2 regions of the Arthrobacter sp. GCM10027362 genome follow, and region 1 is predicted to be linked to the other one. Evidence: riboswitches for the same ligand, from Rfam matches in the RefSeq annotation. Region 1 holds a riboswitch; the other holds the start of a gene.
What was found. Region 1 has a riboswitch for thiamine pyrophosphate ahead of thiO (glycine oxidase ThiO). Riboswitches for the same ligand answer to the same signal wherever they lie in the genome.
Positions count from the first base shown of each region.

Region 1 (4,140 bases):
CAGGGTGTGCTCGTCGGCGATCACCTCTAGCTTGACCCAGTCGGTTTCCAATGCCTCCCGGGCCAGCTCGGCGGTCAGCACCGCCTCGCGCGCGGTGAAGCAGCCGGCGGTGTTCGGCAGCACCCGGATGCCCTGCTCCAGCAGCAGGGCGAAGAGCGAGTCCCCGGCGGCCGGGCTGTAGCGGCGCATGGCCACGGTGGTCAGTTCGGTGCCGGAGGCCTGCAGCGCCGCGCCGAGCCCGTCCAGGCTCGGGGCGCCGCCGGTGCCCATAATCAGCCGGGACTGCAGCGCCACCCCGTCGATGATCAGCGGATCGTTGTCCATCTCAGCCTCCCTGGACCGCGTTGATGATTTCAATATCGTCGCCGTCGGCCAACACGGTGGCGGACCAGCTCCGGCGCGGGACCACCTCGGCGTTGCGCGCCACGGCCACGCCCAGCCGCGCCCCGTCCGCCGGGCGCCCGTCGGCGGTCAGCTGACGCCCGGTTACTTCGCAGACCAGGTCGGTGAGGGTCTGCCCGGCGGCGATCGGCCGCCGGCTGCCGTTGAGGTTGATGCTGGTCACTTCAGGCTCCTTCGGGAGGACGTGAGGTCGGAGGCGGAAAAGCGGTCGGGTCGGAATCGGTCCCAGCGACCGTCGCCGTCACCGTCCATGAGTTCGCGGCAGATCCGGGCCGCGACCGGGGTCAGCAGCACGCCGTGACGGAAGAAACCGGTGGCGACGATCAGGCCGGGAACGTCCCCGCCGCCGGGGGCGGCTACCCGGCCGAGCAGCGGGGCATTGTCCGGGGTTCCGGGCCGGGCCCGCGCCGTCGTCTCGATGAGCTCAAGTTCGGCCACGGCGGGCACCAGCGCCTGGGCGTCCCGCAGCAGCTGGTAGGTACCACCTGCGGACACCGCGGCCAGGCCGTCCTCGCGCTGGGTCGCGCCCAGCACCACCGTGCCGTCCTCGCGCGGGACCAGGTACACCGGCAGGCCGCGGACCAGGCCGCGCACGGTAGCGGTCAGCAGCGGCCGCAGCTGCTCGGGCACGCGCAGCCGCAGGATGTCCCCGTAGACCGGCCGCAGGGGCAGCCGCAGCCCGTCGGGCAGCCCGGCGATTTCGGCAGCCCCGAGTCCGTTGGCCAAGACCACCTCCGCGGCGCGCACTGTGCCGCCGCCGGCGAGTGCGACGCCGGTAACGGCGGATGCGGTATCGGCAGGGTCGGCATGCAGCAGCCCGGTTGCGGGCCGGCGCAGCAGCCAGCCCTGGCCGCCGGCATGGGCGGCCAGGGCTGCCTGCAGGGCGGCAGCCAGGACGCGCGGATCCACCTGGTGGTCCTGGTCGATGCCAAAGGCGCAGGACAGCTGCGGGCCGAGCATGGGTTCCTCGGCACGTACCTGGCGGACGCCGAGCGGCTGCACGGACAGGCCGTGCTGCAGCTGCAGCTGCCGCAGGTCGGCCAGGGCCTGCCGGTCCGCGGCGTCGGCGCCGACCACCAGCGTGCGGGTGGACCGGTAGCCGGTGGGACCTGCGAGGGGTTTGACGAACTCCGGGTACAACCGGGCCGAAGCGAGGGTGAGTTCGAGCAGCTCTTCTTCCTGGTAGTGCAGCTCGCTGACCGGCGCCAGCATGCCCGCGGCGGCGAAGGTGGCCCCGCCGGCCGGCTCGGGATCGACCACGACGACGGTCCGCCCGGAGCGGGCCGCCTCCCAGGCGATCCCCAGCCCGACAATGCCGGCACCAACCACGGCGACATCGGCTTCGGGGCCCTGCGCCCCGGCATGAGTAGGCAAAATTCCTGTTCCTTCCCTACGCCGGTACTAACCGGATCAGGTCAAGCGGTCGGCGCCATGCGCCCTCTCAGCCCGTGCCGTGCAGGGCTCCCGCAGTCGGACAACACCTTAGCAGTTGCCGCCTGCTGACAACGCTCAGCCGCCTCCCATCGCTCGCTTCGCCCGCGGCGGGACCCTCGGCAGAGAGCCGCCCGGGTTCCCGTGCTGAGCTTGCGAAGCACAGGGCAGGCGGCGAACGCTAAGCTGGGGGCATGCCGATCGGATCCGCCCAGCTGTACCTCTGCACCGACGCCCGCACCCGCCAGGGCGATTTCCCAGACTTCGTCGATGCCGCCTTCGCCGGCGGCGTGGACATCATTCAGTTGCGGGACAAGGGCATTGAAGCCGCCGAAGAACTCGAACTGCTGGCCGTGCTGGCCGAGGCCGCGCAGCGCCACGGCAGGCTGTGGGCGGTCAATGACCGGGCGGACATCGCCCTGCTCGCCGGCGCCCCGGTCTTCCACATCGGGCAGAATGACCTGCCGCTGGCCGCCGCGCGCTCGCTGGTGGGCCCGGACACGGGCATCGGGATGTCCACGCACAGCCCGGAGCAGGTCGCCGCGGCGGTGGCTGAGCCGGGGCTGGATTACTTCTGCGTCGGCCCGGTCTGGGCCACGCCGACCAAGCCCGGTCGCCCCGCCGTCGGACTTCAGCTCATCAAGGAGGCGGCCGAACAGGTACGGGCGGCCGGCGGCACCCGGCCGTGGTTCGCCATCGGGGGCATCGATCTGTCCAACGTGGACCAGGTGGCCGATGCCGGCGCCGGACGGATCGTCGTCGTCCGCGCCATCACCGAAGCCGAGGATCCCGCCGAGGCGGCCCGCAGGCTGCGGGCCGCCCTGCCGCCGCTATAACCGGCGGCTCGGCGGCATCTACCTACGTGCGGGGGACTGCGGGCTCGGGGAGGTAGACCTTGCCGCCGGAGGCCAGGAATTCGGCGGACTTGGCGTTCATCCCGGCGATAACCTCCTGCTCCCTGTCTTGTCCAAGGTCCTGCCCAAGAGCTCCGCCGAACTGGTCACGGATGTCCTGGGAGATGCGCATGGAGCAGAACTTCGGCCCGCACATCGAGCAGAAGTGCGCCGTCTTCGCCGGCTCCGCCGGCAGCGTCTCATCGTGGAAGGCCTCGGCCGTCTCCGGGTCCAGGGACAGGGCGAACTGGTCCCGCCAGCGGAATTCGAAGCGGGCCTTGGACAGCGCATCGTCCCGTTCATGCGCGCCCGGGTGGCCCTTGGCCAGGTCCGCGGCGTGCGCGGCGATCTTGTAGGTGATCACGCCGGTCTTCACGTCATCCCGGTTGGGCAGGCCGAGGTGCTCCTTGGGGGTGACGTAGCACAGCATTGCCGTGCCGTAGCGGGCGATCTCGGTGGCGCCGATGGCCGAGGTAATGTGGTCATAGCCGGGGGCCACGTCGGTCACCAGCGGGCCGAGGGTGTAGAACGGGGCGCCGTCGCAGAGCTCCTGCTGGCGTTCCACGTTCTCGCGCACCAGATGGAACGGAATGTGCCCGGGGCCTTCGACCATGACCTGGACATCGTGCCGCCATGCCCGCTTGGTCAGCTCGGCCAGGGTGTCCAGCTCGGCGAACTGTGCGGCGTCGTTGGCGTCCGCCGTCGAGCCCGGCCGCAGCCCGTCGCCGAGCGAGAACGCGACGTCGTACCTGGCAAAGATCTCGCAGAGCTCGTCGAAGTGGGTGTAGAGGAAGTTCTCCCGGTGGTGGGCCAGGCACCAGCCGGCCATGATGGACCCGCCCCTTGAGACGATGCCGGTGACGCGGTTGGCGGTCAGCGGCACATAGCGCAGCAGTACCCCGGCGTGGACGGTCATGTAGTCCACGCCCTGCTCGCACTGCTCGATCACGGTGTCCCGGTAAATTTCCCACGTCAGCTCGTTGGCCTGGCCGTTGACCTTCTCCAGCGCCTGGTAGATGGGCACGGTGCCGATCGGGACGGGGGAATTGCGGATGATCCACTCGCGCGTGGTGTGGATGTCATCGCCGGTGGACAGGTCCATCACGGTGTCGGCGCCCCACCGGGTGGCCCACTGCAGCTTGTCCACCTCTTCGGCAATGGAACTGGTGACCGCGGAGTTGCCGATGTTGGCGTTGATCTTGACCAGGAAGGCCTTGCCGATGATCATCGGTTCGGACTCGGGGTGGTTGATGTTGGCCGGGATGATTGCCCGGCCTGCGGCCAGCTCGGACCGGACCAGCTCGACGTCGCAGTTCTCCCGCAGGGCAACGAACTTCATTTCCTCGGTGACCAGGCCGGCCCGGGCGTAGTGCATCTGGGTCACCGTTTTGCCGGCGCCGGCGCGGCGCGGCTC
Region 1 is NZ_JBHTML010000251.1:375-4,514, forward strand. It holds partial or broken gene ACFQ36_RS20920 (thiazole synthase) at 1-324, opposite strand, end outside; gene thiS (sulfur carrier protein ThiS) at 326-565, opposite strand; gene thiO (glycine oxidase ThiO) at 562-1,776, opposite strand; TPP riboswitch at 1,773-1,880, opposite strand; gene thiE (thiamine phosphate synthase) at 2,028-2,669, shown strand; partial or broken gene thiC (phosphomethylpyrimidine synthase ThiC) at 2,692-4,140, opposite strand, start outside.

Region 2 (21,703 bases), on a different contig from region 1:
GTCATCCGGGGCGGTGAGGCGGAACTTGAACAGCGAGTCGAACAGGGCCTGCAGGATCGGGTAGAGGGTGACGGCCAGCATGACGACGAACGCGGGGCCGGCGAGCAGCCAGCCCAGGCGCCGTTCGGCCCTGGTCCGTGCGCTGCCGCGCTCCTGCGCCGCCTTTGCCTGCGTCCTGGCCCCGGTCCGGGTGTTGACGGTGGCGGTCACAGCAGTTTCTCCCCTCTGAGTACCGCAAGGATGAACTCCGCGGTGGAGTGGTGCGTGGACTGCGGATCCACGGCGCTGGGCGGGGTCCAGTGCTGTTGGATGCCGGTGGAGACCTCGTTGTAGTAGGGAGTCTGCGGGCGCGGTGCCGACAGCTCCAGGGATTCCCTGATGGTCTGCGCCATCGGGAAGGCGTCCGCGACCCGGGGATCTTCGTAGGCCCGGGTGTTCGACGGCGGGTTGCCGTTGGTGAGGAAGTAGTCCGCCTGGTTTTCCGGGCTGACGATGCACTCGATGGCCTGGTAGGCCAGGTGCGGATGACGGCTGGCGGCGCCGACACCGAGGTTGATGCCGCCCAGCGGGGGTGCCGACGGACGGTCCGGGTCGATCCGCGGGTACAGGCCCCAGCCGATGTCCTCCGGCAGCGACGCGTCCAGGCCGCCGTTCTCGACGGCGGCATTGGTGGCGGGCCAGACGAAGGGCCAGTTCACCATGAACGAGCCTTGGGCACCCTGGAACAGGATCATCGAGTTGTTCTCGTCCTGGGTGGGCAGGCCCGGGCCGCCGAGGCCCTCGGCGCCGATGGTGGACACAATGTCGGCCGCCTTGGCGCCCGCTTCGGATTCCAGCCCGAGCTGGATCCGGTCTGCGGAGGCCTCGGGATTGACAATAATCCGGCCTCCGGCGGATTCGATCAGCGCATTGACCCACACAGTCATGGATTCGGCCCGCGCGCCCTGCACGCCCAGGAACTTCTGCTGCTTCCGGGCGGCATCGATGATCTGGTCCCAGGTCACCGGCCGCGACATGTCCAGACCGGCCGCCTCGGCCACGGACTTGCGGTACCAGAGCAGCTGCGTATTGGCCCAGAACGGGACCGTGACCAGTTCGCCCTTCCACCGGGCTCCGGCCAGTGCGCCGTCGACGACGCCCCGGGAGGTGCGCCGGGCCGTTTCCTTCGGGACGGGGGCCAGGAAGCCGGGCTCGGCCAGTTCCGGGATGAACGGCGGGTCCAGGCTCATGATGTCCAGGGACGTGTCCCCGGCGGCCAGGCGCCGGGCCAGCTGTTCGCGCTGGGAGGCGGCGTCGTTGGGCAGCAGCGAGGTCTCGATCCGGTACCGGCCGCCTGCCTCCCGGGTGCACTCTGCCGCGATGGATGCCTGCCCGCCGGCGTCGGGGTTGATGTACCAGGTGAGGGTCGGTGGCCCGGCTTCAGCGGCACAGCCACCCAAGGCGAGGGTTCCGGCCAGCAGCGCGGCGCCGGGGAACCCGAACCGCCGGCACAGCCCGGTCCTGCGTGTTCGCTTACGGAACATTGGTACTGCGCCTCCACATCCTTGTAGATTCCTCGTAGACGGCCAGATTGCGCACTCCCACGGGCCACCAGCACTCGGCAACCTTGCTAGCGACCATAGGGCCCGCTTGTGGTTTGCGCCACAGACCGTGCCCGTGGCCTCACGAAAACGATGCGAAAAAACGGACGGCGAAGAAGACCAGATGGCCAAAAACTGCCCGCGGAATCCGCCCGTGGCAGGATCGTTCCGTGACGCTCACGGCTGATGACCTGCGGACGGTAGTGGACGGGGATCCTTGTCCGCTGTGCCGCTTTGCCCGCTGCGGCCTGGGAGCGCCGGGCGCTGGACCTGGAGTGGACCTGCCTGGAGACCGCGGCGCACTGATGGGCCATTTCGGCGCCTATGCGATGCAGCCATCCGGCTCCCGCCCGCCGCAGGATGGCTATGTGGAAGTGCTGGTCGGGCCGCCGAGGCGTCCGGGCGGGCCGCAGCTCCTCTTCTACCCGGATCCGGCTTCCGCAGGACGTTCAGTATGAGGCGGATGCCGGTATCTGCGCCCGGGTGCTGGACAGGTTGTTTCCCGATGCCCGGGGCTCGCCGGATTCCTGGCAGGACGTGCTGCGCTGCTGCGGGCGGGCCCTCGAAACGCGCGGCCTGCCCTGGCGGTGGGATTCGTCGGTACGCTGATCAGCCCACGGGCTCGGGCTCGGGCTGGCGCGCAAGGCGGCGCAGGAGCGGTTCGGTGAAGCGGGCCGCAACGGGCCCGGCCACGGCCATCAGCATCACGTAGGCCGCGACGAGGGCGTTCAGCTGCTGCGGCAGCACCCCGGAGGTGACCGCCAGCCCGGCGATGACGATGGAAAACTCGCCGCGGGCGATCAGCACGGTCCCGGCCCGCACGCGGCCCCAGCGGCCGATCCCTGCCTGCCGTGCGGTCCACGCGCCCGTGGCCACCTTGGTGGCCGCCGTGATGATTCCCAGCAGCACCGCCCAGCCGAGCACCGGGGGCATGGTGGACGGGTCCGTGTTCAGGCCGAAGGCCACGAAGAAGGTGGCGGCGAACAGGTCGCGGATCGGTTCCAGCAGCCGGGTGGCACTGTCCGCGGTCGCCCCGGAGATCGCGATGCCCAGCAGGAACGCGCCGACGGCGGCGGAGACCTGCATGGCCGAGGCCAGCCCGGCCACCAGCAGGGCGGCGCCGATGAGCTTGAGCAGGAAGGTCTCCTGTTCGGGGCTGTGGATCCATTTGGAAATGCGGTGGCTGTAGCGCACCGCGGCCAGCAGCACCACGCTGATCACCAGCAACGAGACGCCCACCGCCGTCGCCCCGCCGAGCAGCCCGACGCCGCCCAGCACGGCCGTCATGACCGGCAGGTAGCCGGCCATGGCCAGGTCCTCCAGCACCAGGACGGCCAGCACCGCCGGGGTTTCCCGGTTGCCCAGCCTGCCCAGGTCCGTCAGGACCTTGGCAGCGATGCCGGAGGAGGAAATATAGGTCACCCCGCCCAAGACCATGGCGCCCACCGGTCCCCAGCCGAGGACATAGGCCAGGACCGCGCCCGGGGTGAAATTGAGCACCAGGTCCATCAGGCCGGCCTGCCAGGACTGCTTCAGCCCGGTCACCAGTTCCATGGCCGTATATTCCAGGCCAAGCATCAACAGCAGCAGCACCACGCCGATTTCGCCGGCGATGTGGCCGAATTCGGCGATGCCGCGGAATTCGACGAAGCCGCCCTGGCCGAACGCCAGCCCGCCCAGCAGGTACAGCGGCACGGGGGACATACCCATCCGGGCGGCCAGCCGCCCCAAAATGCCCAGCCCGAGGAAGACGATGCCAAGCTCGATGAGCGTCGCCGTCGTGGCGCCCACGGCGGCCTAGTTTCCGTGCAGAATGGCAGCCGCGGCGTCGAGGCCGTCCGGTGTGCCGACAACGATCAGCAGATCCCCCGGTTCGATCACGTCATTGGGCGTGGGCGACGGCAGGACCTGGCCGCTGCGCAGCATGGCCACGACCGAGGCGCCGGTGCGCGTCCTGAGCTTGGTCTCACCCAGCGGGCGGCCCGCGAAGGGGGTGTCCTCGGTGACCAGGAACTGGCGCGTGCTTACCCCCGGCAGGTCGCTGTGCTCTGCGGCCAGCTGCGCCACCAGCCGCGGGCCGCCGAGCAGGCTGCCCAGGGTGGCCGCTTCCTCGGTGCTCAGCGGGATGGACGCCAGGCAGGCATCCGGGTCGTCCATCCGGGAGATGATCAGCTCAGTCTGGCCGTCGCGCTGGATGACGATGCCCACCCGGCGGCCGTTGCCGACGACGATTTCGCGGCGGATGCCGATACCCGGCAGCGGTGTTTCCTCTACCTCCATGGCTCAACTCTAATCCGCCCCGCGCCGCCCGTATCCGGTGGCCGTAATGTTGTCCCATGGCGGTGGAAAAGAACACCCGCAGCATCGAAAGCGGGATCGAAACTGACTTCTCCGGCAAGATGAGCTACGGCTCCTACCTGCAGCTGGACCGGCTGCTGTCGGCCCAGGTGCCGGTCAGCCGGCCCGAGCACCACGACGAGCTGCTGTTCATTATCCAGCACCAGACCACCGAGCTGTGGTTCAAGCTGGTGCTGCACGAGTTGCGCACGGTGCGGGACCAGCTGCGCGCCGACGACCTGCGCTACGCGATGAAGGGTATCGCCCGGGTGAAGCACATCCAGCACATCCTCGCCGAGCAGTGGTCGGTGCTGGCCACGCTGACCCCGGCCGAGTATGCCGAATTCCGCGGCGAGCTGGGCTCGGCCTCCGGCTTCCAGTCCTTCCAGTACCGGGCGGTGGAGTTCCTGCTGGGCAACAAGAACGCCGACATGCTCCGGGTCTTCGAGGCCAGGCCCGAGGCGCACCGGATGCTGGCGGAACTGCTGGAGCAAAGCAGCGTCTACGACGAGTTCCTGGCCCTGTTGCACCGGCGCGGCCATCCGGTCCCCGGACATCTGCTGGCGCGCGACTTCCGCCAGGCCCACGTCTTCGATCCGGAGCTGGTACAGACCTTCAAGTACATCTACGAGCATGCCCATGACAACTGGGATGTCTACGAGGCATGCGAGGAGCTGGTGGACCTGGAGGACAATTTCCAGCTCTGGCGCTTCCGGCATGTGAGGACGGTGGAGCGGATCATCGGCATGAAGCGGGGCACCGGCGGCTCGTCCGGCGCGGGCTTCCTGCGCAAGGCGCTGGACCTGACGTTCTTCCCGGAACTCTTCGCGGTGCGCACCGAGATCGGCAGGGCCGACGACTCCGGCGCCCCGCCGTCGTAAGCCGCGGCGCCGTTCGAGCAGCCGCTGAACGTTACCGGAACACGGTGCGGTTCTTGAACCCCGTGGCCTCGGTGCTGCGGCTGCCGAACCCGCCCTTGCCGTAGGGGTAGTACCGCAGCGTGCCGTTCTTGAACGTGGCCATCAGGCCGGTGCTGCCGGGGCCGGCGTAGCCGCGCAGCGGGGTCAGGCCGGCCACGCTGTTCCAGCCGCCGGAGCCAATCCTGCGGGCAGCGCCGCTGAAGCCGCCGGTGCCGTTGCCGCGCTGGACGTACAGCGCCGCGCCGCGGACGGCCAGCAGGTCCTGCCGTCCGTCCTGGTCCCAGTCCGCCATGGTGAAGCGGGCACCGGAAAAGCCGGAGGCTGCCGTGGTCGCCTTCGATACCGCCCGGCCGGAAGCGTTGCGGTAGTAGCGCAGGGTGCCGGCCGAGGTCCTCGCAAGCACGCCGGGGTACTTGTGTCCGGCTACCCAGCGGCCGGCGGCCAGCGTCATGCCCGCGAAGCCGTCGCCGACCTTGACCGGGTTGCGGAATCCGCCGCCGGCCTTGCCGAAGTTGACCAGCAGGCGTCCGTCCTTCATCTGCAGCAGCATGTCCAGCGTCCCGTCCCGGTTCCAGTCCAGCGTGAAGCCGGCCCGGACCGTGTCGTAGCCGCCGGTATCGATCCGCACCCGGGCCCCCAGCCTGCCGGTGCCGCCGGGGTAGCGCCAGAGGTCCCCGGCCGCATCGGCGGCGAGCAGGTCCGCGGCGCTGCGGATGCTCGGCTTGCCCAGCGTGTAGTAGTGCTCCAGCGTGGGAATGGACTTGGTGCGCATGGCGGTGGCGAGGGTGACCCCCACGTAGCGCAGGTGCCACGGTTCGTAGGTGTAGCCGGTGACCTTCTGCTGGCCCTTCGGATAGCGGACGATGAAGCCGTACTTGTAAGCGTTCCCGGCCACCCACCTGCCCTCGGGAGTGCTGCCGAAGCAGGCCTCCAGCTGGCAGGTGGTGCGGGCCTGTCCCACGTCCACGGCCAGCCCCGTCTGGTGCTCGCTGTAGCCCGGCCTGGCCGAGATGGTATCCGCATAGGCCCTGCCGTAGCTGCGCACGTAGGAATCGTAGAGTGCGGCCTGGTAGGAGTAGGAGCGGTAGGCGCTGACCACGGCCAGGCGGTGGCCTGCCTTGCGGGCACCGGTGAACAGGCTGGAGAGTTTGGCGGCCGCTGCCTTGCGCAGGGTGAACCCGGTGCCCTTGATCGTGGTGAGGTCGGCGGGCCTGTAGCTCACCGGACTGAGTGGATGGTCCTTGTTGACGAAGACCTTGATGCTCTGCGCGTCCCGGATCGGCTCCGCGGCCTGGGCAGTCTGTGCCGGCACCAGGGGCGCGGCGGACAGGCCCACGCCCGCCAGGCACAGTGCGGCAGCCGCCGCGGCAGTGGAGAATCCGGCCCGCAGCCGCGAGCGCCGGGGCTGGTGCGGCCGGAGGCATTCGCGGGACCGCCGATGTCTGTTCACGGGGTCCATGTTGCCAGCGGACCGGCAGGATCGGTGCCGCAGCCGCGCCGGACGGCCGGTTTGGATGCGATATTTTTAGTAGGTGCTGCTCTCTGACCGTGATATCCGCGCCGAACTCGAAGCCGAACGGATTGTCCTGGACCCCTACCTGCCGAACATGATCCAGCCCTCCAGCGTGGATGTGCGCATCGACAGGTACTTCCGGCTCTTCGACAACCACAAGTACGCCCACATCGATCCGTCCGAGGAGCAGCCGGAGCTGACCCGCCTGGTCGAAGTGGAGCCGGACGAGCCGCTGATCCTGCACCCGGGCGAATTCGTGCTCGGCTCCACCTACGAGACCGTCACGCTGCCCGAAGACATTGCCGCCCGGCTGGAGGGCAAGTCCTCGTTGGGCCGGCTGGGCCTGCTCACCCACTCCACCGCCGGGTTCATCGATCCGGGCTTCTCCGGCCACGTGACCTTGGAACTGTCCAATATGGCCACGCTGCCGATCAAGCTCTGGCCCGGCTCCAAGATCGGCCAGCTGTGCTTCTTCCGGCTGACCTCCCCGGCCGAGCATCCGTACGGCTCGGGGGAGTACGGCAACCGCTACCAAGGCCAGCGCGGTCCGACAGCCTCGCGCAGTTACATCAACTTCCACCGCACCCTCATCGGGCGCTGATTCCCCGCCGACCGGCCGGCCGGCGGCCTGTCAGCGCCGGAAAGGCCGGCGGGTGGCACGCCGACGGGTTTTGGCCGGGCGGGCCGGCGGCTTGACCGGGAGCATCAGCAGCAGCCCGGCCAGCAGCACCAGCAGGATGCCCAGGATGCCGAAGCGCTGGGACCCGAAGACTCCGATGCACAGCGCGAAGAGCGACGGTGCCAGGAAGCTGACCGCACGGCCGGTGGTCGCGTAGAGCCCGAACAGCCCGCCTTCCTCGCCCTCCGGCGCCAGCCGCGCCAGGTAAGCCCGGGACGCGGACTGGGCCGGGCCGACGAAGAGGCACAGCAGCAGCCCGAAGACCCAGAAGGTCAGCGTCCCGTCGAAGGCGAAGCCGAACAGCACATGCTGGTCCGGACCCAGGGCCAGCAGGGCGCCGCCGGTGGCCAGCAGGCCGGCCAGGGCGCCGATGATCACCGCCTTGGGCCCGGCCCGGTCGTCGAGGAAGCCGCCGGCGACGGCACCGGCGGCGGCGACGATATTGCCCGCGATGGCGAAGAAGATCACCTCCGTCAGGGTGAAGCCGAAGGTGCCGGCCGCGATGACGCCGCCGAAGGTGAAGACAGCGGCCAGGCCGTCGCGGAAAACGGCGCTGGAGAGCAGGAAATAGATGGTGTGCGGGTCCGTGCGGTACAGCGCCTTGATCCTGCGCGCCAGCCCGGCGTAGGAGGCGGGGATTCCGGCCGGTGCCCTGCCCGGCCGGCGCGGGACCTCCGGCACGGCGAACAGCACCGGCAGGGCGAAGACCAGGAACCACAGCGCCGAGAAGACCGCCACCAGCCGGATGTTCAGCCCGTCGGCGCGCGTCGCGCCGAACCAGCCGGCCTCCGGCAGCACGAAACCGGCCAGCACCAGCGCCAGCGCGGCAATGCCGCCGACATAGCCCATCGCCCAGCCAAAGCCGCTGATCCTGCCGATGCTGGCCGGAGTGGAGATCTGGGCGAGCATGGCGTTGTAGTTGACGTTGGCGAATTCGTAGAACACGTTGGCCAGCGCAATCAGGCCCACGCCCAGGAGCAGGTACTCCGGGGCCGGCCGGACGAAGAAGCACAGGGCGGTCAGCGCCGCCACCGCCGCGGTGTTGATCCCGAGGAAGAGCCGGCGCCGGCCGCCGGCATCCGAGCGCTGACCGGTCACCGGGGCCAGCAGGGCAATGGCGGCCCCGGAGACGGCCAGCCCGTAGCCGAGCACGGCCGAGGCATGGTCCTTGCCGCCGAAGGCGTCTCCGGTGAGGTACACGGTGAAGACGAAGGTGGTCATCACGGCGTTGAAGGCGGCCGAGCCCCAGTCCCAGGAGGCCCAGGCCAACACGCGCAGCGCGGCTGCGGCGCGCCCGGAGCGGGTGCCGTCCGGCGGGGCGGGGCGGTCTGCGGTGTGGCTCATACCGTGATGCTATCGGCCTGCGGGCCGGATGGAACGCGGGGCGGACCGGCGGCGGAATCAGCGCGGATTCCCGGAGCGGGCGCGCCACGGACCGGTCCGCACGTATGCCTTTGGTAGCATGGATGTGGGCTGCCCTCCTGCTTTGCCAGTGTTCCCGTGTCCCCGACAAGCCCAGAAGGTTGCTCCGGAGAAATCGTGCTGATTGTGCTCACCCTTCTCTTTGTGGTGGCCTTGGCAGCGCCCATGATCTTCCGGAAGCTGGGACGTTCCACCTTCTACCTCCTGGCGGCGGTGCCGGCCGGCGGGTTCGTCTGGCTGCTGGCCACCTTCGGCCGGTACACCGGTACGGACCAGCATGCCCTCGGCGGCGGCCCGAACGCCCCGCCGGCCGAAGTCCTGGCTTGGATTCCCCAGCTACGGCTGGAACTGGCCTTCCGGATGGACACGCTCTCGGCGGTGCTTTCGCTGCTGATCCTGGGTGTCGGCGCGCTGGTGCTGTTCTACTGCGCCCGCTATTTCAAAGCCGACGATGTGCACGTCGGACCCTTCGGAGCGCAGCTGCTGGCCTTTGCCGGGGCGATGTTCGGCCTGGTCATCACCGATGACCTGATCATGCTCTACGTCTTCTGGGAACTGACCACCATCCTGTCCTACCTGCTGATCGGCTTCGCCCGGCAGCGCCTGGCCGCCCGCCGCTCGGCCCTGATGGCCCTGATGGTCACCACCTTCGGCGGCCTGGCCATGCTGGTGGGCCTGATCCTGCTCGGCCAGACCGCGGGCACGTACCGGATCTCGGAACTGCTCAACCGGGCCCCGGACCTGCTGGCGCATGGAACCGTCGTCGACGTAGCCATCCTGCTGATCCTGGCCGGGGCGATCAGCAAGTCGGCACTGGTGCCCTTCCACTTCTGGCTGCCGGCGGCGATGGCCGCGCCCACCCCGGTCAGTGCCTACCTGCACGCCGCCGCCATGGTCAAGGCCGGCATCTATCTCGTTGCCCGGTTCGCCCCGGGCCTCGCCGGGACCGGGCACTGGGACGCCGTCGTGACCGTGCTCGGCCTGCTGACCATGCTGGTGGGCGGCTGGCAGGCCCTGCGGCAGTTCGACCTCAAACTGATCCTGGCCTACGGGACCGTCAGCCAGCTGGGCTTCCTGACGCTGGTGGTGGGCCAGGGCTACCGGGAGGCTGCCCTGGCCGGGCTGGGCCTGCTGCTGGCGCACGGGCTGTTCAAGGCGACGCTGTTCCTGGTAGTCGGCATTATCGACCACCAGTCCGGTACCCGCGACATCCGCCTGCTTTCCGGGATCCACCGGGCGGCGCCGAAGCTGTTTGCGGTGGCCCTGGTCGGGGCGGCGTCCATGGCCGGCGTGCCGCCGTTGCTGGGCTTCGTGGCGAAGGAGTCCGTGTATGAGGCCTTCTTCCACCGGGCGGAGCACGGCGGCTGGACGGACTGGGCGGTGCTCGCCGGCGTGGTGGCCGGATCCATGCTCACCTTCGCCTACAGCGCCCGCTTTGTCTGGGGCGGCTTCGCCACCAAGCCGGGAGCCGAGGCGACGGCGTTCAAGCCGGTTTCCCGCGCCTTCCTGGCCTCGCCGGCGCTGCTGGCCGCCGCCACGGTCCTCTTCGGCCTCTGGCCGGTGCCGGTGGACGCCGCGGTGCAGCCGTACACCTCGCTCTTCGCCGGCGACGGCGGCAGCCGCCTTGCGCTCTGGCACGGGCTGACGCCCGCGCTGGGCCTGACGGTGCTCACGCTCGCCGTCGGCCTGCTGCTGTTCCGGCTGCGGCGGCAGGTGGAACGGTTCCAGGACGGCACTGTCCAGTTCCTCGACGCCGAACGGATCTACCGCGGCGTCGTGGGCGCGTTGGACGAGGCCGCCATCTGGGTGACCGGGCGCACCCAGCGCGGTTCGCTGATCTTCTACCTGTTCGTGATCCTGTCCGTCGCCGTTGCCACCCCCGTCGGTGCCCTGCTGCTGTTCGGTGCGCCGTGGCCGGCCCGCTGGGTATGGTTCGACTCCCCGGTGCAGGCCATCATCGGTCTGGCCATCATCGCGGGGGCCCTGGCCGCCATCCAAGCCAACAAGCGCTTCCTGGCCGTGCTGATGGTCTCCGTCACCGGCTACGGCATCGCCCTGCTCTTCGCCCTGCAGGGCGCGCCGGACCTGGCCCTGACCCAGATGCTGGTGGAGACCATTGTGCTGGTGGCCATCGTGCTGGCGCTGCGTTCGCTGCCGGCCCGGCTGTGGCTGCGGGCCCCCGGCGGCTACAAACTGCTGCGCGCCGGGCTGGGCGTGGCGTTCGGGCTGGCCATGATGGCGCTGGCGGCGGTGGCGATGGCCTCCCGCACGGCCGCACCGATCTCGCTGGCCTTCCCGGAAATGGCCTACGAGGGCGGCGGCGGGGCGAATATCGTCAACGTCACCCTGGTGGACCTGCGGGCGTGGGATACCTTCGGCGAAATCTCCGTGCTGGCCCTGGCGGCCACCGGCGTGGCCAGCCTGATCTTCGTCCGCGGCCGCGGGGACAAGCGGCCGCGGGCCGAGACCGTGGCCACCGGCTCGGTGGACCGCATGACCGAAATGGACGAGCAGGGGCACCGGAGCGCCGCGGTGCTGACCGCCCGCCGCTTCGCCACGGCCGCCCGCGACCCGTGGCTCGTCGCCGGGCGCACGCTGGCGCCGGAACGGCGCTCGATCATCCTCGAAGTGGTCACCCGGCTGCTGTTCCACTCGGTGATGGTCTTCTCCGTGTACCTGCTGCTGGCCGGGCACAACCTGCCCGGCGGCGGCTTCGCCGGCGGCCTGCTGGCCGGACTGGCCCTGGCCGTCAGGTACCTGGCCGGCGGGCGGGTGGAGCTGGCCGAGGCCACCCCGGTCAGCGCCGGCGTGCTGCTGGCCGCGGGGCTGGGCACCGCGTCGCTGACCGCCATCGCGCCGCTGTTCTTCGGCGGCGAGGTCTTCCAAAGCGCGATTATCCATTTCAGCCTGCCGGTGTTCGGCGACCACAAGTTCGTCACCTCGACCATTTTCGACGTCGGCGTGTACCTGGTGGTGGTGGGCCTGGTCCTGGACGTGCTGCGCAGCTTCGGCTCGGAAATCGACGAGCGCAGCGAAGGCCGGCCGTCCCATCCGCCGTCCTACCCGGAGCGCGGCATTCCCCATGAGGCGCCGGAAGAGATCGAGGAAGGAGTGGCCCGGTGACCGTGAACATTACGCTGCTGGCGGTCATGGGAGCGCTCTTCGCCGTCGGCGTCTACCTGATCCTGGAACGGAGCCTGACGCGGGTGATGCTCGGGCTCATGCTGCTCACCAACGGCGCCAATATCCTGGTCCTGAGCACCGGCGGGGCCGCCGGGCTGGCACCGCTGTTCAATAAGGACATCCGGCCGGAGGCCTACAACGACCCGCTGCCCCAGGCGCTGATCCTGACTTCCATCGTCATTTCGTTCGCGGTGACGGCTTTCATGCTCGGGATCATCTACCGTTCCTGGGTGCTGGGCCGGCAGGACGAGGTCCAGGACGACATCGAAGACCGCCGCGTGGCCAACCAGCCCAGCTTCGATGCCGAGGACGACGCGGAAATGCCCGCCGAAACCACCGAATTCATCCGCGCCGAGGCCGAGGAGGCCCCCGGCACACTACGCGCGAAGGGGGAAGAATGAACGCGGCATCCGTTGCACCCCTCGCCGTCGTCCTGCCGTTTATCGGCGCGGCGCTGGCCTTCCTGTTCATCAGGCAGCCAAAGGCCCAGCGCATGGTGACCATTTCCACGCTCGCGCTCACGCTGTGCCTGGAGGTCTTCCTGCTCTACTCGGCGTGGACGCAGGGAGCGCAGGCGGTCACCCTGGGCGGCTGGCTGCCGCCGTTCGGCATCAGCATGGTGGTGGATGAGTTCTCCTCGCTGCTGCTGGTGGTCTCGACCACCGTCAGCCTGTCGGTGCTGGTCTACGCGGCCGGGCAGGGCATGGCCGGCGGCGACGAGGCCGGGCCGGTCTCGATCTTCCACCCCACGTACATGATCCTGGTCGCCGGGGTCTCCAACGCCTTCCTGACCGGGGACCTGTTCAACCTCTACGTGGGCTTCGAAATCCTGCTCACGGCCAGCTACGTGCTCATGACCCTCGGCGGGACCGGCCCGCGGGTGCGCGCCGGCGTTACCTACGTGGTGGTCAGCGTGATTTCCTCCCTGCTGTTCCTGGTCTCCATTGCCATGATCTACGCGGCCACCGGCACCATCAACATGGCAGACCTGGCCCTGCGGCTGGATGCGCTGGATCCGGGCACCAACATGATGCTGCACCTGATGCTGGTGGTCGCCTTCGGCATCAAGGCGGCCATGTTCCCGCTCTCCTTCTGGCTGCCTGACTCCTACCCCACCGCGCCGGCCCCGGTCACCGCGGTGTTCGCCGGCCTGTTGACCAAGGTGGGCGTGTACGCGCTGGTGCGCACCGAGACCCTGCTGTTCCCCGGGGACAGGATCAACACCTTCCTGATGGTCACGGCCCTGCTGACCATGATCGTGGGCATCCTGGGCGCGATTGCCCAGATCGACATCAAGCGCATGCTCTCGTTCACGCTGGTCAGCCACATCGGCTACATGGTCTTCGGCCTGGCGATGTCCTCGCGGCTGGGCCTGGCCTCGGCGGTCTACTACGTGGCGCACCACATCACCGTGCAGACCAGCCTGTTCCTGGTCGCCGGGCTGATCGACCGCCGCGGCGGGACCACGAACATGGACCGGCTCGGCGGCCTGGCCAGGCTCTCGCCGCTGCTGGCCGCGCTCTTCTTCATCCCGGCCATGAACCTGGCCGGCATCCCGCCGTTTTCCGGGTTCCTGGGCAAGCTCGGGCTGCTCCAGGCCGGGGTGGACCTGGGTACGCCGGTGGCGTACCTGCTGGTGGCCGGCGGCGTGGCCACCTCGCTGCTGACCCTGCTGGCCATGGCGCGGGTGTGGAACCGTGCCTTCTGGCGCACCCCCGAGGACGCCGAGCACCCCGATCCGGTCCTGGTCGCGACGGCGCCGGACGGCTCGGCAATGCGCACGTCGCGGCTGGTCACGGACCAGCCGGTGGGGCGCTTCTCCGGCCGGGGCGTGATCGATCTGCTGCCACGGACGATGGTCGGCTCGACCCTGGCCCTGGTGGTTGTGGGCGTCGCGCTCACGGTGTTCGCCGGGCCGCTGTTTCAGCTCAGCGACCAGGCGGCCGGGAGCATGCTCGAGCGCACGCCCTACATCGACGCCGTGCTCGGCCCGGGGGCCGGTGCCGGTGCGGGCGACGCCGTCGGAGAGGGGGCCGGACCGTGAGGCGGGCACCCCGGCGGCCCCGGATTCCGTTCCTGACCGAGCTGCCGCTGCTGGTGTGGCTGGTGCTGCTCTGGGGCGCGCTCTGGCAGGACTTCAGCGCCGGCAACCTGCTGTTCGGCGCCATCATCTCGGTGGTGGTGGTGAACCTGTTCTACCTGCCTCCGGTGGAGCTGGGCGGGCGGCTGAATATCCTCGCCGGCGCCGTGTTCCTGCTGACGTTCGTCTACCACGTGGCGGTGGCCAGCTTCCAGGTGCTCTGGCTGGCAGTGGTTACCGGCCCGCGGATCCGCAATGCGGTGCTGGCGGTCAAGCTGCGCACCCGCTCGGACCTGATCCTCACCGCCACGGGGCACGCGATCTCGCTGATTCCGGGCAGCCTGGTGGTGGAAGTGGACCGTTCCGGCTCCACCCTCTATCTGCACTGCCTGAACATTTCCGGGCCGCAGGAGGCGGAGGCCTTCCGCGCCCAGGTGCTCCGGATCGAAGCCGGGCTGATCCGAGCCTTCGGAACCAAGGAGGAACTGGCACTGGTACGAGCGGAATACGGCAGTGGACGAACCGTGGAACAAATGGCGCAGGGGAGGAGAGGCCGTGAATGAAGGCTTGATGGGCGCGGTTCTGGTAATTGTCGCCGCCTTGTTGTCGGTTTCCGCGGCCGCGGCAATCGTGCGCACCATCCGGGGTCCGTCCCTGCTGGACCGGGTCCTGGCCATCGACGTGCTGCTCTCCGTGGTCTCGGCGGCGCTGATGGTGGACATGGCCGTCAACGGCCATCAGGAGAACCTGATCCTGGTGGCCGTGATCTGCCTGGTCGGGTTCATCGGCTCGGTGACGGTGGCCCGGTTCGTGATCGACAGGCGGGCCCATGAGCACTGACCTGGTACTGGACATTGCCTCCGCGGCCTGCCTGGTGGTTGGGGCGCTGATGTCCCTGGCGGCGGCCATCGGCCTGCTCCGCTTCCCCGACCTGCTTTCGCGCATGCATGCGGCCACCAAGCCGCAGGTGTTCGGGCTGCTGCTGCTGCTGGCCGGGCTGGGCCTGCAGCTGCGCAGCTGGGCCGCGGTGCCGGTGCTGGTCCTGGCCTGGCTCTTCCAGCTGCTCACGGTCCCCGTGTCCGCTCACATGGTGGGCCGGGCCGGCTACCGCACCAAGCACCTGCGCAAGGAAACCCTCACCGAGGACGATCTGGACGCCGTGGTGCAGCATGCCGCGGCCGAAGAACTGCTCGGCACCGAAGAGGGCGCGGACCGGCAGTAGCCGGCGGTGCTCCCCGGGGCCGGCGCACGGGCGCCGGGGAACACTTCGGCCTCAGACCAGGCTCCGGGTCTTCGTGTAGCGGGCAATGGCGCGCTGCGTGCCCCGCTGGGACAACACCCGAATGACGGTGCTCACGGCGCCGGACACCAGCGCGAAGACCAGCGTGGAGCGAAGGCTGTTTTCCAAGTCGTCGTCGTGCTTGGGCGAATCCTTGCCGGTGACCTTCTTCCAGACCATGTCGATGATCTTGCTGGCGAGCAGGCCGCTGCCGATGCTGACTCCGGTCCCCATGAGCTTGAAAAGTACGTTCACTGCAACTCCGTTCCTCGGCGTCCACCACATCTGCCACCAGCCTAAGGCTCCGAGGGCCCCGCCGCGAGCTTGCGGGCGGAGGGAATCGACCGAAGCACGGCGCCTCGCCTGCGGCCGGGCGCCACGCCGCCGGTTCCGGTACCGCAGTGTAGACTGGATCACGCTGGCAACAGCACATCAAACGACAGGGGAGCGTCCGTTCCCACGGCCCGCGGGCCGGGCGGGACGGGACGCTGAGAGTGCGGACTACCGCAGACCCTCGAACCTGCTCCGGCTAGTACCGGCGAAGGGAGTCGAGTTCTCAGAGTGTCCGGAAGGCGCGGCCGTGCCGCTGCCCCGGGAGCACTTTCCCCTCCTGTACCTCGGGAGGACACATGACTGACATTTCCGCCAAGGCGGCCAAGACCAAATACACCTGGCGTGTGGTGGACATTGTGGTGGCGGCACTGATTGCCGTCGCCGGCGGCGTGATCTTCTGGGCCTGGTCCCAGGGCGCCAACCTCATTTCAACACCGCTGAACGCCGTCTACCCGCCGCTGACCGGCTTGTATGCCGGCGGCTGGATGATTCCCGCGGTGCTGGGCATGCTCATTATCCGCAAGCCGGGCGCCGCCCTGTTCTGCGAAACGGTGGCCGCGACGGGGGAGCTCATCATGGGCTCCCAGTACGGCACCACCGTGCTGATCTCCGGTGTTCTGCAGGGCCTCGGTGCCGAACTCGTGTTTGCCGCGCTGGTGTACCGGAAGTTCAACCTGCCGGCATCACTGCTGGCCGGAGCGGGGGCGGGCCTGTTCTGCGGCCTGAACGATTCCTTCGCGCCGTGGGGCTGGAACATCGCCTACGAAGCCGGCGACAAGCTCGCCTATATCGTGTTCACCGCCGTCTCCGGTGCCGTCCTCGCCGGTGCCCTCTCCTGGCTTGCCACCCGGGGCCTGGCGAGGACCGGCGTACTCGCGTCCTTCGCCTCCCGCAAGGCCGCCACGGAGCCGGTCCTTTCCTGATGTCCGCCCACGACGACGGCGCCGTGGTGCGGCCGGCTGCCATTTCCGCCCGGGGCTGGGGCTGGCGGCACGCCGGCCGTCCCGCGCCCGCGATCCACGGCCTGGACCTGGAAATCCAGGCGGGGGAGCGCGTGCTGCTGCTGGGCGCCTCCGGATCGGGCAAGTCGACGTTCCTGCACGCCCTGGCGGGCGTGCTCGGCGATGACAACGACGACGCCGACGAGGCCGGCGCGCTGCTGCTCGACGGTGCCGCGCCCCGCAGCCAGCGGGGGCGGGCCGGTTTGATGCAGCAGGATCCGGAAACGCAGGTGGTCCTCTCCCGCCTGGGCGACGACGTCGCTTTCGGCGCGGAAAACCTGGCCGTGCCGCGCGGGCAGATCTGGCCGCGGGTCCAGGAAGCGCTCGAGGATGTCGGGCTGGGAGGGTTCGCGCTGGACCACCCGACCTCGGCCTTGTCCGGCGGACAGAAGCAGCGCCTGGCGCTGGCCGGGATCCTGGCCATGCGCCCGGGCCTGATCCTGCTGGATGAGCCTACCGCGAACCTGGACCCGGCCGGGGTGCTTGAGGTGCGCGACGCTGTCGGCCGCTGCCTGGACAAGACCGGTGCCACCCTGGTTGTGGTCGAGCATCGCGTGGCCGTCTGGCAGGACCTCGTGGACCGGATCGTGGTGCTGCAGCCGGGCACCTCGGCCTCCGGAGCGCGGCAGCCCGCGGTGTTCCTGGACGGTCCGCCGGAGCAGGTGCTGGCCCAGGCCCGCCAGCTGCTGGCCGCCGCGGGCGTGTGGGTGCCCGGCCATGTCCCCGCTACCCGCGCCCGGACCGGCGCCGGCGGCGGCCTCCTGCTGACCGCCGAAGAGCTGGCCGTTTCCCGGGAGCGGGCGCGCCGCGGGCGCAGTGCCACCGTGCAGTCCGGCATTAATGCCGGGGTCCGGGCCGGCGAGGCACTGACGATCACCGGACCCAACGGGGCCGGCAAATCCACCGTCGCGCTGACCCTTGCCGGGCTGCTGGCACCGGTGGCGGGCACGGTTACGGCCGCCGCCGGCCTGAGCGCCGGCGCGGGAAGCAACCCCTGGAAGTGGAAGGCCGAGCAGCTGATCGCCCGCATCGGCACCGTCTTCCAGGAGCCGGAGCACCAGTTCGTCACCGGCCGGGTGCTGGACGAACTCATGTTCGGCCCCCGGCACCTGGGCCACGGTGCCGAGCGGGTGGACGAGCTGCTGGAACGGCTGCGCCTGGGCCACCTGGCGGACGCGAACCCCTACACCCTGTCCGGCGGCGAGAAGCGGCGGCTCTCGGTGGCCACCGTGCTGGCGGCGCATCCGCAGGTGCTGGTGCTGGACGAGCCGACCTTCGGCCAGGACGCGAACACCTGGGCGGAACTGGCCTCGTTCCTGTCCGAACTGCTCGACGCCGGCACCGCCGTGGTCTCGGTGACCCACGACGAGGAATTCAGCGCCGTCCTGGGCGGCGCCGAACTGCGGCTGGGCTCTGCCCGGATGCAGGCAGGTGCCGTATGAGGCAGGCCCTGACCCTGCACGGCAACAAGGCGCTGCTGACCCGGGCCAACCCGCTCGCGAAGTTCGCCGCCGTCGTCTTCATCACGGCCGTGCTGGCCCTGTCCATCGACTGGGTGTCGGCCTCGACGGCGCTGCTCGGCGAGCTGGCGCTCTTCCCGCTGGCCGGCCTGACCCTGCGCCTGCTGTGGCAGCGCGGCTGGCCGCTCATCCTGGCCGCCGCCCTCGGCGGCTGGAGCACCGCGATCCTTTCGGCCGACAGCGGCGCGGTGCTGCTCGACGCCGGAATCTGGTCGATCAGCGAAGGCTCCCTGCAGTTGGGGCTTGGGTTCATGCTGCGCGGCCTGGCGATCGCCCTGCCTGCGATCCTGCTGATGAGCTGCACCGATCCCACGGACCTGGCCGACGCCCTGGCCCAGAAGGCCAGGCTGCCGCACCGCTTTGTCCTGGGCACCCTGGCCGCGATGCGGCTGGTGGGGCTCATGGCCGAGGAATGGCAGACCATCGGCATGGCACGGCGGGCGCGCGGCGTCGGCTCCCACGGGAACCCGCTGCAGCGGCTGGGCGCGCTCCTGGGGCAGAGCTTCGGGCTGCTGGTTCAGGCGATCCGGCGGGCATCCCGGCTTGCGGTGACCATGGAGGCCCGCGGCTTCGGCGGGGCCGAACGCAGCTGGGCCCGGGAGTCCAGGTTCGGCCGGATCGATGTCTGGGTGGTGCTCGGCGGGGCACTGATCGCCGCCGCCGCGCTGGCTGCCGCGCTGGGCGCCGGAACCTGGAACCTCGTGTTCGCCTAGGGCGGGGCGCGGGGAGCCGCTGAACGCCCTAGGCGCGGCTGCCTTTGACCAGCAGCCCGGTGAGTTCCTCGGTCAGCTCGCGCGAGACCGGAATCTCCTTGCCGTCGATGCTGCGCACCGGAGCCATCAGCCGAATGCTGGAGACCAGCCACACGCCGTCGGCCTCGAACAGGTCGTGCGGCTCCAGCGGACCGTAGCCGAGCTGCCAGCCGGCCTCGGCCGCGGTCTTGAACAGCGCGCCCTGGGATGTGCCGGGCAGGATGCCGCTTTCCAGCAGCGGTGTGGTGAGGGTCTTTACGCCGTTCCGCACGGTGGCGATCAGCACGGTGGAGGTAGGGCCCTCCAGCACCCGCCCGTCGCTGGAGGTGAAAATGACATCGTCGGCGTCCTGCTTCTTCGCGTACCGCAGCGCCGCCATGTTGACCGCGTAGGAGAGGGTCTTGGCGCCCAGCAGCAGCCACGGTGCCCGCTCGGCCACGGAACTGTCGTAGCCGCGGTCCAGCAGCAGCACGTCGATGCCGGACTCGCGCTGTTCCCGGCTCGAGGTTCCCGGCAGGCCGGCCTGGACCCAGGCGGTGGGGGAGCCGGCGCCTTCGACGCCGCGGGTCACCAGCAGCTTGACCGCCAGCTCGTCCGCCGGCGGATGCTCCGCGATGGCGGTGGCGATAGCCTTTTCCCAGGCTGCAGCGGGCGGGATCACCAGGTCCATGGCCTCGGCCGACACGGCCAGCCGGTCCAGGTGGGCCGTGAGCTTGCGCGGTGTTCCGTCCACGACGAGCAGGGTTTCGAAGATGCCGTCCCCGCGGGTGACCCCCTGGTCGGTGGCCATCAGCTGGGGCTTGGAGGCGTCGGCCACGCGGCCGTTCTCATGGGCGGGATCCAGGAACACCAAAACTGTCATGGGTCTAAGCGTAGCGGCAGGAACCGCGCCCGAGCCTGCGAGGGCGGGGAGCCGCGAAGCGTTGGCCACCTCCCGCCGCGAGCGGAGCGGGTGATGGGAGGTGGCCAGGTGTTAGTTCGCTGTAAGCTGCCGATATTCTAGGGGATGACGCCGGGGGCCGGCGGGATGGGGGACTAGCCGGACGTGTTGTGGCCGCTGACGGGGTGGGGCGCATTCCCCAATTGGGTGCTGGTCGTCTTCACCGTGCTCGACATGGTCATCCGTCTGGCGGCCTTGGGCATTGTGCCCGGCAACCGCCGTCCCACCACCGCCATGGCGTGGCTGCTGGCGATCTTCCTCATTCCGCTGGTGGGCCTGCCGCTGTTCTTGATGTTTGGCAGCTACAGGCTCTCCGGGCGCAGGTTCCGGCAGCAGGCCGAAGTCAACCAGGAAGTCTGGGAAGCCACGCAGGAGCTGAAGGAGCCGCGCAGCGAGATGGAAGCGCCCACCTGGGTGCATTCGGCGGCCGAACTCAACCGCACCCTGGGCGCCCTTCCGATGCTGGACGGCAACAGCGTGGAACTGCTTCCCGGCTACACCGAGTCGATCAAGGCGATGACCGAGGCCGTCCGCGGGGCGAGGGAATACGTCAATGTCGAGTTCTACATCATGGCCAAGGACGAGGTTACCGGCGAGCTGTTCGAAGCGCTGCAGGAGGCCGCCGCCCGCGGCGTCACCGTGCGCCTGCTCTTCGACCACATCGGCACGCTTCGGGTGGCCGGCTACCGGAAATTCCTGCGCTGGCTCAAGGGCAGCGGGATCGAGTGGCGCCGCATGCTGCCCATCCTGCCGGTCCACGGCCAGTGGCGCCGGATCGACCTGCGCAACCACCGCAAGATCCTCGTGGTGGACGGGCATGTGGCCTTCACCGGATCGCAGAACCTGATTGAGCCCGGCTACCTGCGTCCCTCCAGCCGCCGGTCCGGCCGCGGCTGGGTGGAACTGATGGCGCGCCTGGAAGGCCCCATTGTCACTGCCCTGAACGTCGTCTTCGCCACGGACTGGTACAGCGAGACCGACGAACTGCTCCGGCAGGAGCTGTTCACCCCGGCGACGGTGACGGAGTCCGGGCCGATGACCTGCCAGGTGGTCCCCAGCGGCCCCGGCTTCCAGGCGGAGAACAACCTGCGCCTGTTCAACACGCTCATCTACTCGGCCGTGAAGCGGCTCTCCATCTGCAGCCCGTACTTCGTGCCGGACGATTCGCTGCTCTACGCCATTACGACGGCGGCGCAGCGCGGCGTGGACGTGGAACTGTTCGTTTCCGAGCAGGGGGACCAGTTCCTGGTCCACCATGCCCAGCGCTCCTATTACCAGGCGCTGCTGCAGGCGGGGGTGCGGATCCATCTGTATCCGAAACCCATGGTGCTGCATGCCAAGTTCTTTACGGTCGATGACAAGGTGGCCGTGCTGGGCTCGAGCAACCTGGACATGCGCTCCTTTTCGCTGAACCTTGAGGTGTCCCTGATGATGCTCGGCGACGACATCGTGCCGAAGCTGCTCGATATCGCCGACAGCTACCGCGAGGTTTCACGCGAACTGACCCTGGACGAATGGGTGCGGCGCCCGCGCGCAGAGCGCTATGTCGACAATGTCTGCCGGCTCACCGCCACCCTTCAATGATCGTCCGCCCGATCGGCCCGGCCAAGGCGCCGATCCCGGCGAGCCTCGGTGCCGCGGCGCCTCCGGCTCAGTCCGGGAATACCGCACCCAGGGCCGAGAGCACCCCGAACGCCTTGGCCCGGACCTCGTCCCATTCGTCCTCGGGCACCGAATCCGCCGTGATCGCCCCGCCGACACCAAGGCTGAGTCGGTCCCCGTCCACCACCAGGGTGCGGATCACCACCGACAGGTCGGCGGCCCCGTTGGGCGAAAAATAGCCGATCGCCCCGGAATAGACCCCGCGGGGGCCCGACTCGAGCTCGTCGAGGATATCCATGGTGCTGATCTTGGGTGCTCCGGTCATCGATCCGGCCGGGAACGCCGCCAGCACCGCCTCGGCCCGCACCGCCTCCGGGGCGAGCTGCGCGTCGATGGTGGAGACCATCTGGTGCACCGTGGCATAGCTTTCCACCGCGCAGAGCCGGCTGACCCGCAGCGACCCGGGGACGGCGAAGTGGCTCAGGTCGTTGCGCAGCAGGTCCACGATCATGATGTTCTCGGCGCGGTCCTTGCTGCTGGCGAGCAGGTCCTCGCGCAGCGC
Region 2 is NZ_JBHTML010000033.1:401-22,103, reverse strand. It holds gene ACFQ36_RS07545 (carbohydrate ABC transporter permease) at 1-210, opposite strand, end outside; gene ACFQ36_RS07540 (extracellular solute-binding protein) at 207-1,523, opposite strand; gene ACFQ36_RS07535 (cation:proton antiporter) at 2,190-3,371, opposite strand; gene ACFQ36_RS07530 (cation:proton antiporter regulatory subunit) at 3,378-3,860, opposite strand; gene ACFQ36_RS07525 (tryptophan 2,3-dioxygenase) at 3,917-4,798, shown strand; gene ACFQ36_RS07520 (D-alanyl-D-alanine carboxypeptidase family protein) at 4,830-6,287, opposite strand; gene dcd (dCTP deaminase) at 6,370-6,951, shown strand; gene ACFQ36_RS07510 (MFS transporter) at 6,982-8,373, opposite strand; gene ACFQ36_RS07505 (Na+/H+ antiporter subunit A) at 8,569-11,574, shown strand; gene ACFQ36_RS07500 (Na(+)/H(+) antiporter subunit C) at 11,571-12,035, shown strand; gene ACFQ36_RS07495 (Na+/H+ antiporter subunit D) at 12,032-13,678, shown strand; gene ACFQ36_RS07490 (Na+/H+ antiporter subunit E) at 13,675-14,277, shown strand; gene ACFQ36_RS07485 (monovalent cation/H+ antiporter complex subunit F) at 14,282-14,554, shown strand; gene mnhG (monovalent cation/H(+) antiporter subunit G) at 14,544-14,936, shown strand; gene ACFQ36_RS07475 (DUF4235 domain-containing protein) at 14,988-15,248, opposite strand; TPP riboswitch at 15,425-15,557, shown strand; gene ACFQ36_RS07470 (ECF transporter S component) at 15,623-16,249, shown strand; gene ACFQ36_RS07465 (ABC transporter ATP-binding protein) at 16,249-17,769, shown strand; gene ACFQ36_RS07460 (energy-coupling factor transporter transmembrane component T family protein) at 17,766-18,560, shown strand; gene ACFQ36_RS07455 (aminodeoxychorismate lyase) at 18,589-19,461, opposite strand; gene cls (cardiolipin synthase) at 19,645-21,123, shown strand; partial or broken gene pabB (aminodeoxychorismate synthase component I) at 21,191-21,703, opposite strand, start outside.
Region 2: it holds a riboswitch for thiamine pyrophosphate, as region 1 does, so the genes downstream of both, ACFQ36_RS07470 (ECF transporter S component) here and thiO (glycine oxidase ThiO) in region 1, are expected to answer to the same signal.